3 regions of the Paeniglutamicibacter sp. NPDC091659 genome follow, and region 3 is predicted to be linked to each of the others. Evidence: riboswitches for the same ligand, from Rfam matches in the RefSeq annotation. Region 3 holds a riboswitch; each other region holds the start of a gene.
The links. A riboswitch is a leader RNA that binds a small molecule or an ion and turns the genes downstream of it on or off. The one in region 3 is predicted to bind S-adenosylmethionine.
Positions count from the first base shown of each region.

Region 1 (4,982 bases), on a different contig from region 3:
GACCATGTGCTTCAGCGGGGCCTGGAAGTCACCTCAAACACCGTCGTCCCCGCCGGGGAAAGCGACCACCTTGCCGTGCGGGCCACCGTGAATCTCCCGGGGTCCTGACCCTAACCCTCCAGGCCGGTCACCCGCATGGTGATGTTGATCCGCCCCGCGGCCAGGCCGCACTCGGCGGGCGCGGTGCCGGGCAGGATCTTCGTGACCCCGTGGTAGGCCAATCGTGCCGGGCCGCCGAAGACAAACAGGTCCCCCGAAGCCAGCGCGATGTCTTCATAGGGCTTGTTCCGGCTGCTTGTATTTCCGAACCTGAATTGGCAGGTGTCACCGATGGAAATCGAGACGACCGGCTGGGTCGATTGTTCGTCCTTGTCTTGGTGCATGCCCATTTTCGAGTCGTCCGAATAGTAGTTCACCAGGGCGGTGTCCGGCGTGTAGTTCTCCGCGGCGACGGGGTCGCCGGTGGCTGCGAAGATGGCCTTGCGCCCCAGCCTGACCATCCACTCGGGGAACTCGAGCACACGGTTTCCGTTGACGTCGGTTGCTTTGCGGGAATAGGCATAGGGCTGCCAGTGCCAGCCCAGACATACCGTCTGGACCGACATTTCGCCCGAACCGATCTTGGCGGCACGTGGCGGCACGGGTCCCCGCCCCCACTCATGGAACCTGTCCACAAGCCAGCGTTGTTCATCCAGACCGAGCCAGTCGGGAACCCAGACGGCGCCGGGGCTGAGTTCCCGCCGGGAACGGTCAAGGAAACTCTCCGAAAAGAGCGTGCTCAAAATAATCTCCTCGGGTCGCGGATCGAATCCAGGATTTCATTATCCGTGACCGACCCTACCCCGGAGCATGAATCGCCCGAAATGGCGTGCGACTAGGCTTGTCGGCATGAGCAACGACAAAGGACTGGCTGCCCGGAGCACGTGGATCGCGGGATTCGCAGGCGTTGGCTGGCTGCTAAGCGGCGCGCTGAATGGCTGGCTGGTTACACGCCCGGGGTTGCTCACCGTGTCCTTCGTGCAGCTGCTCTTTCCGGAGACGATAGCCCTCGTTGCATGGCGGACGGTCGATATCTGGCCCGTGTTCTTGGCTCTGGTTTCGACGCTCACGTTCATGCTTTTCACGGTCTGTGCCTTGTTGCTCGTCGGCCCTTTGAATGCGCTGGATCCTGCACATAGGCGCATCCGCTTCTTCGCAACGTGGATGTGCATTGTCGTTGCGTCCTTTGCCACAAGCGTTCTCTCGGCGCTGGGCGAGCTCATCGCCAACTGGCCGCCTCCGCGTCTGACAATGCTTTTCCAAGGCGTCGATTCCGACCTTTTGGCGGCGGGATACTGGGGAATCTTCTGGGGATGGCTTCCGGTGGTTGCCGGGACGTTGGTCGCCAGGCAACGCCCCGACGGCGTCGGCCGACGCAAGGCCTTCGGCATGCCGGGGCTCCTTGTCGCGGTTGCGGCCATCTTCATGGCCGCAACCCTGGTGATTGCGATCCCGCAGGCCCACCGGGAAACCAAGGCGCGGGCCGCTTTCGACCCGCCTGTCACGGCCCCGCCCGCATCCCCGGAACCCGATCCCATTGGCTCGCCCAGCGTCTCCTATGCGACGCAACCGGCTGGAACGGATTGGTGCGACGGCAAGGATCTCTCGCTGACCGTGTCCGAACCCGACGGCGCGACCGGCCACCGGGCAATGCGCATGGGGCTGACCAATGCAGGGGCGGCTTCCTGCGTCCTGGCGTCCTACCCCGATCTCGCCTTCGACAACGTTGACGGCTGGGCCATCGACGTTCTGGTGGTCCACGGCGGCTCGTTCATGACCGATGACCCGGGAGTCGCACGCGTGACGCTCGCTCCCGGGCAGGGCGCCGAGGCCTTCATGGGATGGAATGCGATGGTATCCGCGGGCGATACCCGCGTCGGCAACGTCCTGGTGGCCCCGTACGCGGGCACCCTGCGCCAGAACTCGACCGTCGACCTGGACATCGTCGACAGGGGAACCGTGTCCGTCACCGCCTGGCAGAAGGCAGGCAAGACCGTCGAAACGAGCCCATACCCCGGACCCAACGACTAGCTTCCGGCACGGTTCGGGCCCGTGGCCGGGGGCACGCCGGTTGACCACGGCCCGGACGACGTAACACGAGCGCGCCAAAGAATGACAAGAAACTGTTCCATGATAGGTATTGATTCGTAACCATCCGGAGCGGCCGAGAGACCTGGATCGATGAAGCCGCAGCAACCTAACCCGCCGACGAGGCCTCTGAAACGGTAACGGTGCTACTGCCAGGTTCGATGGAAAGTAGGCAATCGCCCATGTCCTTTGACAACAGCCACATCCGCACCACCCACGCAGGTTCGTTGCCCCGCACCGATGAGCTGCTGGCCGCCAACGAGGCTAAGGAACGCGACGGGATCACCCCCGAGTTCCACGGACTCCTCGAGGCCTCGGTCACCGGCATCGTCGCCAAGCAGCGCGAGCTGGGCATCGACATCCCCAACGACGGCGAATTCGGGCACACCATGTCCTCCGCCGTCGACTTCGGCGCCTGGTGGAACTACTCCTTCGCCCGCCTCGGCGGCCTGGAGGAAACCACCGTGGACCGCTGGGCCGAGACCTCGGTCAACCGTTCCACCCCCGGCAACGTGGTGCTCACCTCGTTCCCGGACCGCCGCGACCGCCAGGCTTTCGCCGAGGCGTACGCGGATCCGACCTCGGGCATCCTGGCGCACCGCAAGGCCACCACACAGCCGAAGGTCGTCGCGCCGCTGACCTACACCGGGCACGACCTGGTGGCATCGGACATCAAGAACCTGAAGACCGCCATGGCGGCGACGGGCACCGAGGAGGGCTTCCTCGCGGCGCTCTCCCCCGCGTCCTGTGCCCGGCTGGCCAACGACTTCTACACCAGCGACGAGGAGTACCTCTTCGCCGCCGCGGATGCCATGCGCGAGGAGTACAAGGCGATCCTCGATGCCGGGCTGGTCCTGCAGATCGACGACCCGTCGCTGGCCGAGTCCTGGGACCAGGTCAACCCGGAGCCGAGCCTCGAGGACTACCTGAAGTTCCTCGAGCTGCGCGTGGAGGCAACCAACCACGCGCTGCGCGGGCTGCCGGCCGAGCGGATCCGGCTGCACGTGTGCTGGGGTTCCTGGCACGGACCGCACACCACGGACATCCCGTTCGCCGACATCCTGGACCCGGTGCTGCGCATCAACGCCGGCATGATCTCCTTCGAGGCCGGCAACGTCCGCCACGAGCACGAATGGCGCATCTGGGAGGACCGGGCGCTGCCGGAGGGAAAGATCCTGGTCCCCGGCGTCGTCTCGCATGCCACGAACGTGGTCGAGCACCCGGAGCTTGTCGCCGACCGCATCGAGCGCTTCGCGAACCTGGTGGGCCGCGAGAACGTGATCGCGTCCACCGACTGCGGCCTGGGCGGACGTGTCCACCCGCAGATCGCCATGGCCAAGCTGGAGGCCCTCGGCGCCGGCGCGGCGCTGGCCACCAAGCGCCTGTGGAAGGGCGCCGCGGTCATCGCCTGATCGAGACAATCCGCTTCATCCGCGAAGTAGCCGCCGCACGCACCAGCATGCGGCGGCTTCTTCGGGTGTGGCCCAGGTCCACCCGATGGGCAGCAATCGGGCGAACTCGGTTAGCCTTCGACGTCCAGGTGGGGGTAGGTCTTTGCCCGGTGCTGGAACTCGAGGATCGAGGGGTTCTGGATGACGCCGTCGAGGATCTCGATCGACTTGGCCACCGTGTTGTTCGCCTGCCACGCTCCGGGGCCGCCCAGCACGTCTTCGACGAACGGCAGCACCGCTTCGCTGATTTCCCAGCTCGCCGAGTTCCACAGGTAGGACGGGCTGTGGTCGACCGCGTAGTAGTTGATGTTCTTGCCCACCGTGAACATGGGGTCGGCAAAGGTGGTCGGCCTGGCCCATTCGAATCCCATGCCCTCGTCGCAGGACACGTCGACGATGATGCTGCCGGGGGCGAAAGCGGCCAGTTCCCCGGTCCGCAGGTACATGAGCGGCGCGTTGGGGTCCTGCAGCGTGCAGTTCACCACCACGTCGCTCTCCGCAAGGAACGGGGCCAGCGGCACCCGTCCGTCGTCGGTGATGACCTCGCTCAGGTGCGGGCCCCCGTCGTGTTCGAATTGCACCATCTGCACCGAGTGGATGGGCGAAGCCACGGCGGCGACCGAGCGATTGGTCAGGACCCGGATGTCGTGTATGCCGTGGGCGCGCAGCGCCGTCACGGCCCCGCGGGCCGTGGCGCCGAAGCCGATGACGACCGCGGTGAGCTTCCGGCCGTAGTCGCCGGTGGAGCCACAGAGTTGGAGCGCGTGGATGACGGATGCGTATCCCGCAACCTCGTTGTTCTTGTGGAAGACGTGAAGCCCGAAACTGCCGTCGGTGCCCCAGTGGTTCATCGCCTCGAAGGCGATCAACGTGAGCTTCTTGTCGATGGCCAGCTGCGTGATCGCCCTGTCCTGGACGCAGTGCGGCCAACCCCACAGGGTTTGCCCTTCACGCATCTCCTCAAGGTCGGCAAGCTGCGGTTTTGGCAGCAAGAGGATGTCCGCGTTTGCGAAGACCTCGCTGCGTGGGACGATCTTCCCGACAAACGGCGCCAGCTGCTCGTCGTCGAATCCGTAGGACTTCCCGTAGCCGGATTCGATCATGATTCGGCTGCGGAGGTGCTCGTCGATTCGTTCAAAATGTGCCGGGTGGATCGGCAAACGCCGTTCATCCACCTTGCGTGAGGTTGCGATAAGACCCAATGAAAGTTCATGAGAGATGGCCACGATATACGCCCTTTTTATGTTGGGAACCCGCGGTTCCCCTAAGGCTCACGGTACACTGCCCAGCTGGGCAACCGGAGTGAACCCAAGTCAACGCGCATTTCATGCGGGCGGTCCGACACGGTCCCGCACCCGGAAACCCAACACATGAAGCCAGGCCCGTCCCCACCGTTCAGGGCGG
Region 1 covers NZ_JBIVTO010000001.1:878,859-883,840, reverse strand. The annotation lists gene ACIQLF_RS04030 (endonuclease/exonuclease/phosphatase family protein) at 1-108, shown strand, start outside; gene ACIQLF_RS04025 (alpha-ketoglutarate-dependent dioxygenase AlkB family protein) at 111-782, opposite strand; gene ACIQLF_RS04020 (DUF4232 domain-containing protein) at 889-2,070, shown strand; SAM riboswitch class I at 2,188-2,295, shown strand; gene ACIQLF_RS04015 (cobalamin-independent methionine synthase II family protein) at 2,310-3,539, shown strand; gene ACIQLF_RS04010 (N(5)-(carboxyethyl)ornithine synthase) at 3,650-4,807, opposite strand.
Region 1: linked by a shared signal. The riboswitch ahead of ACIQLF_RS04015 (cobalamin-independent methionine synthase II family protein) and the one ahead of ACIQLF_RS07790 (acyl-CoA dehydrogenase family protein) in region 3 are both predicted to bind S-adenosylmethionine.

Region 2 (4,982 bases), on a different contig from region 3:
TATGGCTCCGGTTGAAGAATGATTCTTCAACCGGAGCCATACGTCTTCAGTCCCTCAACAGCCTTCCGTAAACCAGATCCCTAGGAGAAAATCTGGTTTCGCAGCGCATCGCCGAGTTGTTCTATATCGGTCAGGAACCCGTCGTGCCCGATCGGCGAGGTGATGTAGCGGACCTCCACCGGGTTCGGCAGGGACTTCGCCAGTCGTTCCGATTGCTCGGGCCAGTACAGTCGATCGGAATCAACCGCCGAGACGAAGAAATTCACCGAGCCCAGGCGTGACAACGCAGCCTCAACCGAGCCGTGCCCGCGTCCCACGTCGTGGCTCATCAGGGCATCGGTCAGCACCAGGTAGCTGTTGGCGTCGAAGCGGCCCACCAGCTTGCCGGCCTGGTGGTCCAGGTAGCTCTCCACTTGGTAGCGGCCCCGGTTCAGGTCCTTCGACCCGACGGGAGCCTCACCGTCCTGCGCGGAGCGCCCGAAGCGCACCTCGAGCTCGGGTTCGGCACGGTAGGTGATGTGCGCGATCCTGCGGGCCAGGCCGAGCCCCGCCGAGGGGACATTGTCGTTGGCGTAGTAGTCGCCGCCGGCAAAGTCCGGGTCCAGGCGGATGGCAGCGCTCTGCGCTTGGGCAAAGGCGATCTGTTCCGCCGAGGATTCCGCTGTTGCCGCAACGACGACGCAGTTCTTCACGCGTTCCGGGAACTCGACAGCCCATTCCAGCACCCGGGCCCCGCCCATGGAACCGCCGAGAACCGTGTGCCAGACCTTGATGCCCAGGGCATCTGCCAGGCGTGCTTCCAGACGCACGGAGTCCTTGATGGTGGTGAACGGGAAACGCGAGCCCCACGGCTTGCCGTCCGGATCCAGGCTTGCCGGACCGGTGGAGCCAGAGCAGCCACCGACCATGTTTGCCGAGACCACAAAGTAGCGGTCGGTGTCCACGGTCTTTCCCGGTCCGACAAAGCCGTCCCACCAGCCGGGCTCGGTCGAGAGCCCGCGTGCGACGTGTGAATCCCCGGTCAGTGCGTGGGCAATGTAGACCGCGTTGGACGCGTCCTCGTTAAGCGTCCCCCAGGTTTCAAAGCCCAGCACCACGTCCGGAAGCACGCCGCCGGTTTCAAAGGTGTATTCACCCGTGTGAAGGTGCCGAAGGATCCCGTCCGGGGCGTAGCCCAGCGTCTGTGCCGTTTCGGCGTCGTAAAGCACCACGTCTGTCTCCACGCTCAATTAGTGGCACCCTGCAGTTCAACCTCGGCGAGCGAGGCGACTGCCTCAAAACCGGCCCGGAGGTCGGCAATGATGTCGGCAACGTTTTCAATGCCCACGCTCAGGCGCACCAAGCCGGGGGAAACGCCGGCGGCGACCCGCTCGGCCTCGGTGAGCTGCGCGTGGGTGGTGGAGGCCGGGTGGACCACCAGCGAGCGGACGTCGCCGAGGTTTGCCACGTGGGAGTGCAGCTTCAGTGCATCGACGAAGCCCTGGCCGGCCTCGAGGCCGCCGGAGATTTCGAAGGCAACAATCGCGCCGATGCCCTTGGGGCCGTACTTGCGGCCGCGTTCGAACCACGGGCTCGATTCGATGCCGGCGTAGTTGACCGACTCGACCTGCGGCTGCGCCTCGAGCCACTTGGCGACCTCCACGGCGTTGGAGACATGGCGCTCGATGCGCAGCGACAGCGTTTCCAGGCCCTGGGCGATCAGGAACGCATTGAACGGGGAAACTGCGGACCCCAGGTCGCGCAGCAGCTGGACGCGGGCCTTCAGGATGTAGGCGAGGTTGGCGCCGAGGATGCCGTTGACGCCCAGGTCGCGGCCGAAGACCAGTCCGTTGTAGGACTCGTCCGGGGTGTTGAAGCCCGGGAACTTTTCCGGGTCGGCGGCGAAGTCGAAGTTGCCCGAGTCCACGATGACGCCGGCGATGGCCGTGCCGTGGCCGCCGAGGTACTTGGTGGCCGAGTGGATCACGATGTCCGCACCCCATTCGATGGGACGCACCAGGTACGGGGTCGCAAGGGTGTTGTCGACGATCAACGGCACGCCGGCCTCGTGGGCGATGGCCGAGATCGATTCGATGTCCAGGACGTCCTGGCGGGGGTTGGATACGACCTCGCCGAAGAGCGCCTTGGTGTTCGGCTTGATCGCGGCACGCCAGCCGTCGAGGTCGTCGGGATCAGCAACAAAGGTGACCTCGATGCCCAGCTTGCGCAGCGTGTGCTTGAACAGGTTCTGCGTTCCTCCATAGAGGCTGGGGCTTGCCACGATGTGGTCCCCGGCCTCCGCGAGGTTCAGGATCGCGAAGGTCGTGGCGGCCTGGCCGGAGGCCAGCAGCAGCGCGCCGACGCCTCCCTCGAGGCTGGCAATGCGCTGCTCAACCGCGTCCTGGGTGGGATTGCCGATGCGCGTGTAGATCGGCTCCAGTTCCTGCAGCGCGAAGCGCGCGGCAGCGCTTTCCGCGGTCGGGAACACGAAGGCAGTGGTTTGGTAGATCGGCAGGGCCCGCGCACCGGTGGTGGCGTCCGGCTCCTGGCCCACGTGGATCTGACGAGTTTCAAATGACCAGTCGTTTGACATTATTCTCCCCTTCGAGGATTCAAGGGGTATGCCCGTAGCCGACACCTGTGGCGTCGGATTCTACGTAGGGGCATGCCCGCGCTTGTCCTGCGTCCTTGTGACGCAGGGCCTGGTCTTCACCCGGGGCACCCCACCGCGGTGGAGGGTTGCCGTCCAGCAAGCCGGGGCTTGTTGCTGGAACTCATGACCTTGTGAATCAGTCTGGCGCAAGGAAATGCGGGCGCGCAAGAACATCTCAAAATGTGACAACGCGGAAGGAATGGGACGCTGGCCCGAATTTGACCATGAAAGCGCCAGCCAAACTCAAGTTAGGTAACCCTAACTCGAGAGCCAGATCACATCGTGCCATGATGGGCACATGATGAGGTTGGACCATGTAACTTACGCTTGTGGACCCGACGGCCTCGCGGCAACTGCCGCTCGGATCGGCGCGGCCCTTGGACTCGAATCTGTAAAGGGCGGTATTCACCCACGATTTGGTACTCGCAATGTCATCTTCCCGTTGCAGAATGACCAGTACCTCGAAGTTGTCGAGGTACTGAACCACCCGGCATCGGACAAGGCACCGTTCGGTCAGGCCGTTCGCGCCCGTTCCGAACTTGGCGGCGGCTGGATGGGCTGGTGCGTTGCGGTTGATGACTTGGCACCGGTCGAGGCTCGCCTAGGCCGTAGCTCGGTACCGGGAAATCGGAAGTTCCCCGATGGACAGGAACTGACCTGGCGCCAGATCGGCGTCAACGGCTTGATCGCCGACCCGCAGGTCCCGTACCTGCTGCGTTGGGATGACGGGACGGAGAACCTGCACCCGTCGAAGGCACTGCCGCCGGTTGGCAAGATTTCGTCGATCAGCATCGCCGGATCCAGCGAACGCGTTGCAGACTGGCTCGGACAGCCCGAGCAGTTGCCGGTCGGCGACGTCACCGTCAACTGGCAGGCACCCAACGGCACGCCGGGAATCCTCTCAGTGACCTTCGAAACCCCCAAGGGTTCGATCACGCTATAGGGATTCATTAGGACAAGACAACAGCCTCGGGGTTGTGGTGAAACCGGAAGTTCCGGCCTCACCACAACCCCGAGGTTCTTTAACCTTGTTGCCGCCACCGGCCGGCCGCTCCCCCACCGGCGGCTCGCTGTACCTCGTCTTTCAGGATCTCAAAGTGCCGCACCATGATCGATCCGATGGCCATGAAGATGCCACCAACGAACAGGATCTGTTGGAGCGCAAAGACTGCGCCAGCGAACACGTCCCACGCCACGGGAATAGCGCCAAACAGCCATAGGGTCACGGCGGTGCTCGTGAAGGAAAAGACCACGCCGACAACGGCCATGGTCAATCCCAGCCTCAACATTTGTCTCGAACTCATGAAGTTTGGCATCGTCCCTCCGTCATCAGTGGGGTCTGTGACAGATCGCCGAGCAGCGATCGTCAGTCCTCTTCCGCACGGGGATGCATCTGCGGTTCCTGGCGGATTCCGTCCACGGCTGCCTCCGCCGAACGGACGACAAAGGACCCAGCCAGCAGGAACAGGCCACCGTAGAAGGCGCCTTGTTGCAAGACGTAGACAACGGCGCCGGCCATGCCAAGTGGCAGTTCGAAGTCGTTCTGGTTCATCGCCAGCCAGTTCCAAATCGGCGAAACAAGGATGTTGAAGAAAAGGCCGATGATGCCCAGGATCAACCCGACCCGAAACATTTTTTGTGAACTCATTGCTGCGGGCACTCGGTTCTCCTGACGAGGAACTCCCGGGCGTCATTTTCTTCCGAGAGGAAACGGGCTGACGGGAAACGGCTTTCCCGTCAGCCTAGCGAGACCCCGGCTTCGCGCAAGGGAACACAAATGCGGCGATCAAACCGTTTTTAGGAACCCACCCCGATGGCCGAACCCAAGAGCGCGTAACCGACGAATCCGGCGATATCCAGGAACGCATGCGCGATGACCAACGGCATGACACGGCCCCGCCGTGAATACACGTAGCCGAAGACGATGCCCATGGCGACATTGCCGACAAACGGCCCGATGCCCTGGTAGAGGTGGTAGCTGCCGCGCAGCACGGCGCTGGTGACAATGATCTGCCATTTGCCCCATCCCAGGCGACCCAGCCGCTCGAAGAGGTACCCTACGACGATGACCTCCTCCAGGATGCCGTGGCGGATCGCTGAAAGGACAAGGACAGGAATGGTCCACCAATAGTCGTCCAGCGCGGCCGGGACAATGAGCGTGGTCAGCCCCAGCGCGCGGCCCGCCGCATACACACCGAGCGTCCCAAGGCCCATGGCCAGGAACAGGCCCGCACCCCATCCCAAGTCCTTTAACGGTCTCGCGAAGTCGAAGCCCAATCGGGCAAAGGCGTTTCCGCCGGGCAACCGCCAGAGCAAGTAAAGCACCAGCATGACCGGCACCAAGGCAAAG
Region 2 covers NZ_JBIVTO010000011.1:2,233-7,214, reverse strand. The annotation lists gene ACIQLF_RS17525 (homoserine O-acetyltransferase) at 81-1,223, opposite strand; gene ACIQLF_RS17520 (bifunctional o-acetylhomoserine/o-acetylserine sulfhydrylase) at 1,226-2,572, opposite strand; SAM riboswitch class IV at 2,646-2,761, opposite strand; gene ACIQLF_RS17515 (VOC family protein) at 2,931-3,575, shown strand; gene ACIQLF_RS17510 (hypothetical protein) at 3,655-3,900, opposite strand; gene ACIQLF_RS17505 (hypothetical protein) at 3,999-4,280, opposite strand; gene ACIQLF_RS17500 (CPBP family intramembrane glutamic endopeptidase) at 4,430-4,982, opposite strand, start outside.
Region 2: linked by a shared signal. The riboswitch ahead of ACIQLF_RS17520 (bifunctional o-acetylhomoserine/o-acetylserine sulfhydrylase) and the one ahead of ACIQLF_RS07790 (acyl-CoA dehydrogenase family protein) in region 3 are both predicted to bind S-adenosylmethionine.

Region 3 (4,982 bases):
GATGGCGTTCTCCGAAACCCCGTAGGTGTCCATGCCGCCGCGGATGATGTCCACCCGCAGGTCGATGAAGCCGCCCATTTCGATCGCACCGCAGAACGTGATTTCGCCGTCGCCCTGGGAGAAGTGCAGGTCGCCCAGGGACAGGTTCGCGCCGTCGACGAACACCGGATAGAAGATCCGCGAACCCTTGGAGAGGTTCTTGATGTCCTGGTTTCCGCCGTTCTCGCGCGGCGGTGCGGTGCGTGCCGCCTCTGAGCCGACCCGTCCCCACTCGCTGGCCGGAACCCCGCCCAGCACGGCGTGCTCGGCCTCCGGCGGAAGTGCCAGCGGCGGGACGCGGAGGGGATCGGTGGCAATGAGGTCGCCCTCCCGCTTGTTCCACTTGGCCAACAGCGCGGCCGACGGGGCGGTGCCCATCAGGCCCGGGTGGATCAGGCCCTCGAAGGACACTTCCGGTACGTGCCGGGACGTGGCGACCTGGCCCGTGAAGTCCCAAATTGCCTTGTAGGCGTCGGGGAACTGGTCGGTCAGGAAGCCGCCGCCGTTGTTCTTGGAGAAGATGCCGGTGTATCCCCAACCTTGGCCGGCCAGCGGCCCGCTGTCCTCCTGCGGAATCGGGCCCACGTCAAGGATGTCGACGATCAGGAGGTCGCCCGGCTTGGCACCCTCCACGGCGAACGGACCGGAAAGCTTGTGGACGGTCAGCAGCGGTGCATCGAGGATGTCCTGGGCCGAGTCGTCGTTCTTGATGGCTCCGTCGAACCATTCGCGGCAATCGACGCGGAAAACGTCGCCGGCCTTGACCGTGGCCACCGGCGGAATTTCCGGGTGCCAACGGTTGTGGCCGAGTTTTTCCTGATCCTCGAACTTCTTGGTCGAATCGAGCGGAAATATCACTTCTGGCATGGTGCTTCTCCTTAAACGATGTCGTACTTGGGCGGGGATCCGGCGTCCGGTCAGGGGCGCGGAAGCTTTTGGTGCAGGGGGTTGTGGGTGTATCGGGTTGCCTGTTTTGTTGCACCGGTGCGGCCCGTGACCACTTCCGGTACGTGGGCGCTGCGTTTCGCTGAATCAATGAGCTTGAACTCGGTGGTGTTGGCGATTGAAAGGCGAGGCGAACTCATCTGGCGCCGGGCCTGCTGCCGGCACTCGGGACAGGTTGTGGAATCCGGCACCGTTGCCATGGGGAACGCCGATTCAAAGACTGTTCCCTCGGGGCATCGGAAGTCGTACAGCGGCATGTAATGTCCTCTCGATTGGGGCTGAAAACCGGATGTTTTGGGTTGTTCCTGAGAAGGCGGATCCCGCGTGGACGGCAACGGATGTGCGACAGAAAGGCGCGTGGACGGCAACGGAGCACGCAAGGCGGGAACGTCGGCCCGATCTCTCGCCGGAAAGGCCAGGGATCGGGCCGGCGAGGCGGACCGGCGAGGCCGAAGTGGGCGTCGGGGATTCAGTCGAAACCGCCCGATCGTCGCTTCTGGAGGACAATCGGCTGTGGGAAACGCGCGCAGTATGGCCCTGGCCAAGAAAATCATGATTGCGGCCGTCTGGCGGGTGGATTTTCACGCAGGCACGGAGGCCCTGTATGACGAGAGCTGCAGCAACGTGGAGTAACCAACAAGACCGACCGGGTGTCCTTTCGGCGCTGATGAAGCGTGACGGATCAGGATTGCCAACCGGACAAGATTAGGCGTTCTCACCTGCCCGTTTCGCTCAGGCTAGCTTTGAATCCCGGTCGGTACAAGGGGTTCAATGGGGTGATCGCAAGTACAAATGTGACGCCGATCATTTGCGCGGTGCCACGTAACCTTGTAGAAATATGAACAACAACCATCCAGAGCGGCCGAGAGATCTGGCTCAATGACGCCGCAGCAACCCCTCCCCTTAATTGGGCGGTAGGTGCTCACGCCAGACTCGATGGAGAACCAATCATGGCCGCTGAGTCCCCCCTTCACACCTTCGATGTCGAAACCGACCCCAATATTTTTGGGTCCGTCTCGTTGGAGGCGCTGGCAAGCAATGCGCCGGCTCGACACCTGCTCAAGCTGACTCCGGGTGTTCCGAACAACGGGCACTACGACGAACTTGCCGCGATTTTCCGACCGGTGTTTGCCCGGATTGCGGAAGGTGCCAGCGAGCGCGATGCCAATCGGACGCTCCCTTACGAGCAGGTCGGCTGGCTCAACCGCGAGCGCTTCGGCGCCCTGCGGATCCCGGTCAGCGAGGGCGGGTACGGTGCAAGCCTGAGCGACCTCTTCCGCCTCCTCATTGAACTTGCCGAGGCGGACTCGCAGGTGGCGCACCTGTGGCGTGCACACATCGCCTTCGTCGAATCGGCGCTCACGCTGCGGGACCCGGCCGTGCGCAGCCGCTGGACCGAACGAATCGCCGCCGGCCAGATCGTCGGCAACGCCTACACCGAACGCGGCGGAAACACCCTTGGCTCTCTCAACACCACCCTGGAGCAGCGCGGGGAACACTGGTTCGTGACCGGCGAAAAATACTATTGCACCGGCACCATCTACGCGGACTGGGTTGCCGTGGCAGCCTCCCACCCGAAGCTTCCCGGCCGCCAGATCGCCGTGGTCTCCACGCAGCGCTCCGGCGTCAAGATCTACGACGACTGGGATGGCTTCGGCCAACAGCTCACCGGGACGGGGTCCACGACGTTCCAGGATGTTCCGGTCGACACCCTGTTGCCGGAGGAACAGCAAACCAACGACCCGGAATCCGCGATCTTCCAGCTGGTGCTGCTTGCCGTGCAGGCAGGGATCACCCGCGCGTCGCTGAACGACGTGCGCTCGGCGGTGCAGGCCCGAACCCGCACCTTCAGCACCGGAACGGGTGTCCCGATCCGAAACGAGCCCCAGGTCCTGCAGCTGGTCGGTGAAATTTCGGCCACCGCCTTCGCCACGGATTCCATTGTGTTGTCCGCTGTCGCAGAGGTAGAAGTCGCACTTGCCGATGATTCGCTCAGCCCGGCCGAACGCTTTGCGGTGTGTGAACTCGCCGCAGACCGGGCGCAAACGATCGTCCAGCCGCTGGTTCTTTCGGCCGCGACCAAGCTCTTTGACGGGCTGGGGGCCTCGGCAACAGCCAAGGGCTGCAACTTGGACAGGCACTGGCGCAACGCGCGTACCGTCGCCACCCACAATCCCGCAATATACAAGGCCCGCATCGTCGGCGACTACGAGGTAAACGGAACCGCTCCCAAACGCCTCAACGCCGTCGGCGACCTCGGCTCAACCACCGGAACAGCCGGCTACTAAGGCCTTTCGGTACAGACAACTTTCCCTGACAGGGTTTGCTTCTGCGACCCGCGATTTCCCATACCCCCGCAAAGGAACATCATGAGCACGACTCCCGCACAACGCCAGATCCGTTTCAATGCCTTCGACATGAACTGCGTTGGTCACCAGTCGCCTGGACTGTGGAAGCACCCGAAGGACCAGTCCGCACGTTACAAGGACCTGTCCTACTGGACCGACCTTGCCAAGACCCTTGAAAAGGGAAAGTTCGACGGCATCTTCATCGCCGACGTGCTGGGCACCTACGACGTTTTCGGCGGCTCCAACGAGGTGCCGTTGCGCGCCGGAACCCAGGTTCCCGTCAACGATCCGATGATGCTCGTCTCCGCCATGGCCGCAGTGACCGAACACCTGGGATTCGGCGTCACGGCCGGCACCGCCTACGAGCACCCCTACCCGTTTGCCCGTCGTCTGGCCACTCTCGACCACCTGACCAAGGGACGCGTCGGATGGAACGTGGTGACCGGGTACCTGCCCTCCGCGGCACGCAACATGGGCCAGGAAGACCAGCTGGAACACGACGAGCGCTACAACCACGCCGACGAGTACATGGAAGTCGTCTACAAGCTTCTCGAGGGCTCGTGGGAAGAGGACGCGGTGGTGCGCGATGTCGAACGCGGCATTTTCACCGACCCGACCAAGGTCCACGAGATCAAGCACGAGGGCAAGTACTTCAAGGTTCCCGGCATCGCGATCACCGAGCCGAGCCCGCAGCGCACTCCCGTGGTCTTCCAGGCGGGCGCCTCTCCGCGCGGCCTGAAATTCGCCTCGGAAAACGCCGAAGCCGTGTTCGTGACCTCGCCGACCAAGGAAATCCTCAAGGAAACCGTCACCAAGATCCGCGATGCCGCGGAGGCCGCTGGCCGTGACCGCTACGACGTGCGCATCTACGCCATGCAGACCATCGTCACCGGCCCCGACACTGCCAGCGCCGAGGCAAAGTTCGAGGACTACAAGTCCTACGCCGACATTGACGGCGCCCTGGCGCTGATTTCCGGCTGGATGGGCGTCGACCTGTCCACGTACGGTCCGGACGACGTCATCGGCGACAACGTGAAGTCGAACGCCATCCAGTCCTCCGTCGCCACGTTCCAGAAGGCCAGCGGCGATGACGGCAACCCCTGGACGATTCGCCAGCTTGCCGAATGGGTCGGCGTTGGCGGCTTCGGCCCGATCACCGTCGGTTCCGGGGCCGAGGTCGCGGAAAAGCTCATCGACTGGGTTGCGGAAACCGACGTCGACGGCTTCAACCTCGCCTATGCCATCACTCCCGGCACGTTCGAAGACATCGTCGAGTTCGTGGTTCCGGAGCTGCAGGCCCGCGGCGCATACCAAAGCGAGTACGTCGAGGGCACGCTGCGCAACAAGCTCTTCGGCAAGGGCGACCGCGTGCAGGATTCGCACAAGGCAGCAAACTACCGGCTTTCCGACGCAAAAGTAGGCTAAGGGGCCCCTGCCGGTTGGCCGAGGCCGGGAGTGCTCCCGCGACCAACTGCTTTCCCGACGGGGATCCCGGCGTTGCCGGGGTCCCCGTCCCTCCAACCCAATCCGGGACTTGCCATGCCTGGACGTCCGGCCTTGGCACTGGTCAGGGGGCCAGACTGACGACCAAGTTGATGGTGGTGGCCAGGATTCCCGTGCCAAACACAAACGCCAGCAGGCTGTGGCGCA
Region 3 covers NZ_JBIVTO010000003.1:21,967-26,948, forward strand. The annotation lists gene fmdA (formamidase) at 1-906, opposite strand, end outside; gene ACIQLF_RS07785 (zinc ribbon domain-containing protein) at 957-1,538, opposite strand; SAM riboswitch class I at 1,831-1,927, shown strand; gene ACIQLF_RS07790 (acyl-CoA dehydrogenase family protein) at 1,935-3,272, shown strand; gene ACIQLF_RS07795 (LLM class flavin-dependent oxidoreductase) at 3,354-4,757, shown strand; gene ACIQLF_RS07800 (DUF1345 domain-containing protein) at 4,900-4,982, opposite strand, start outside.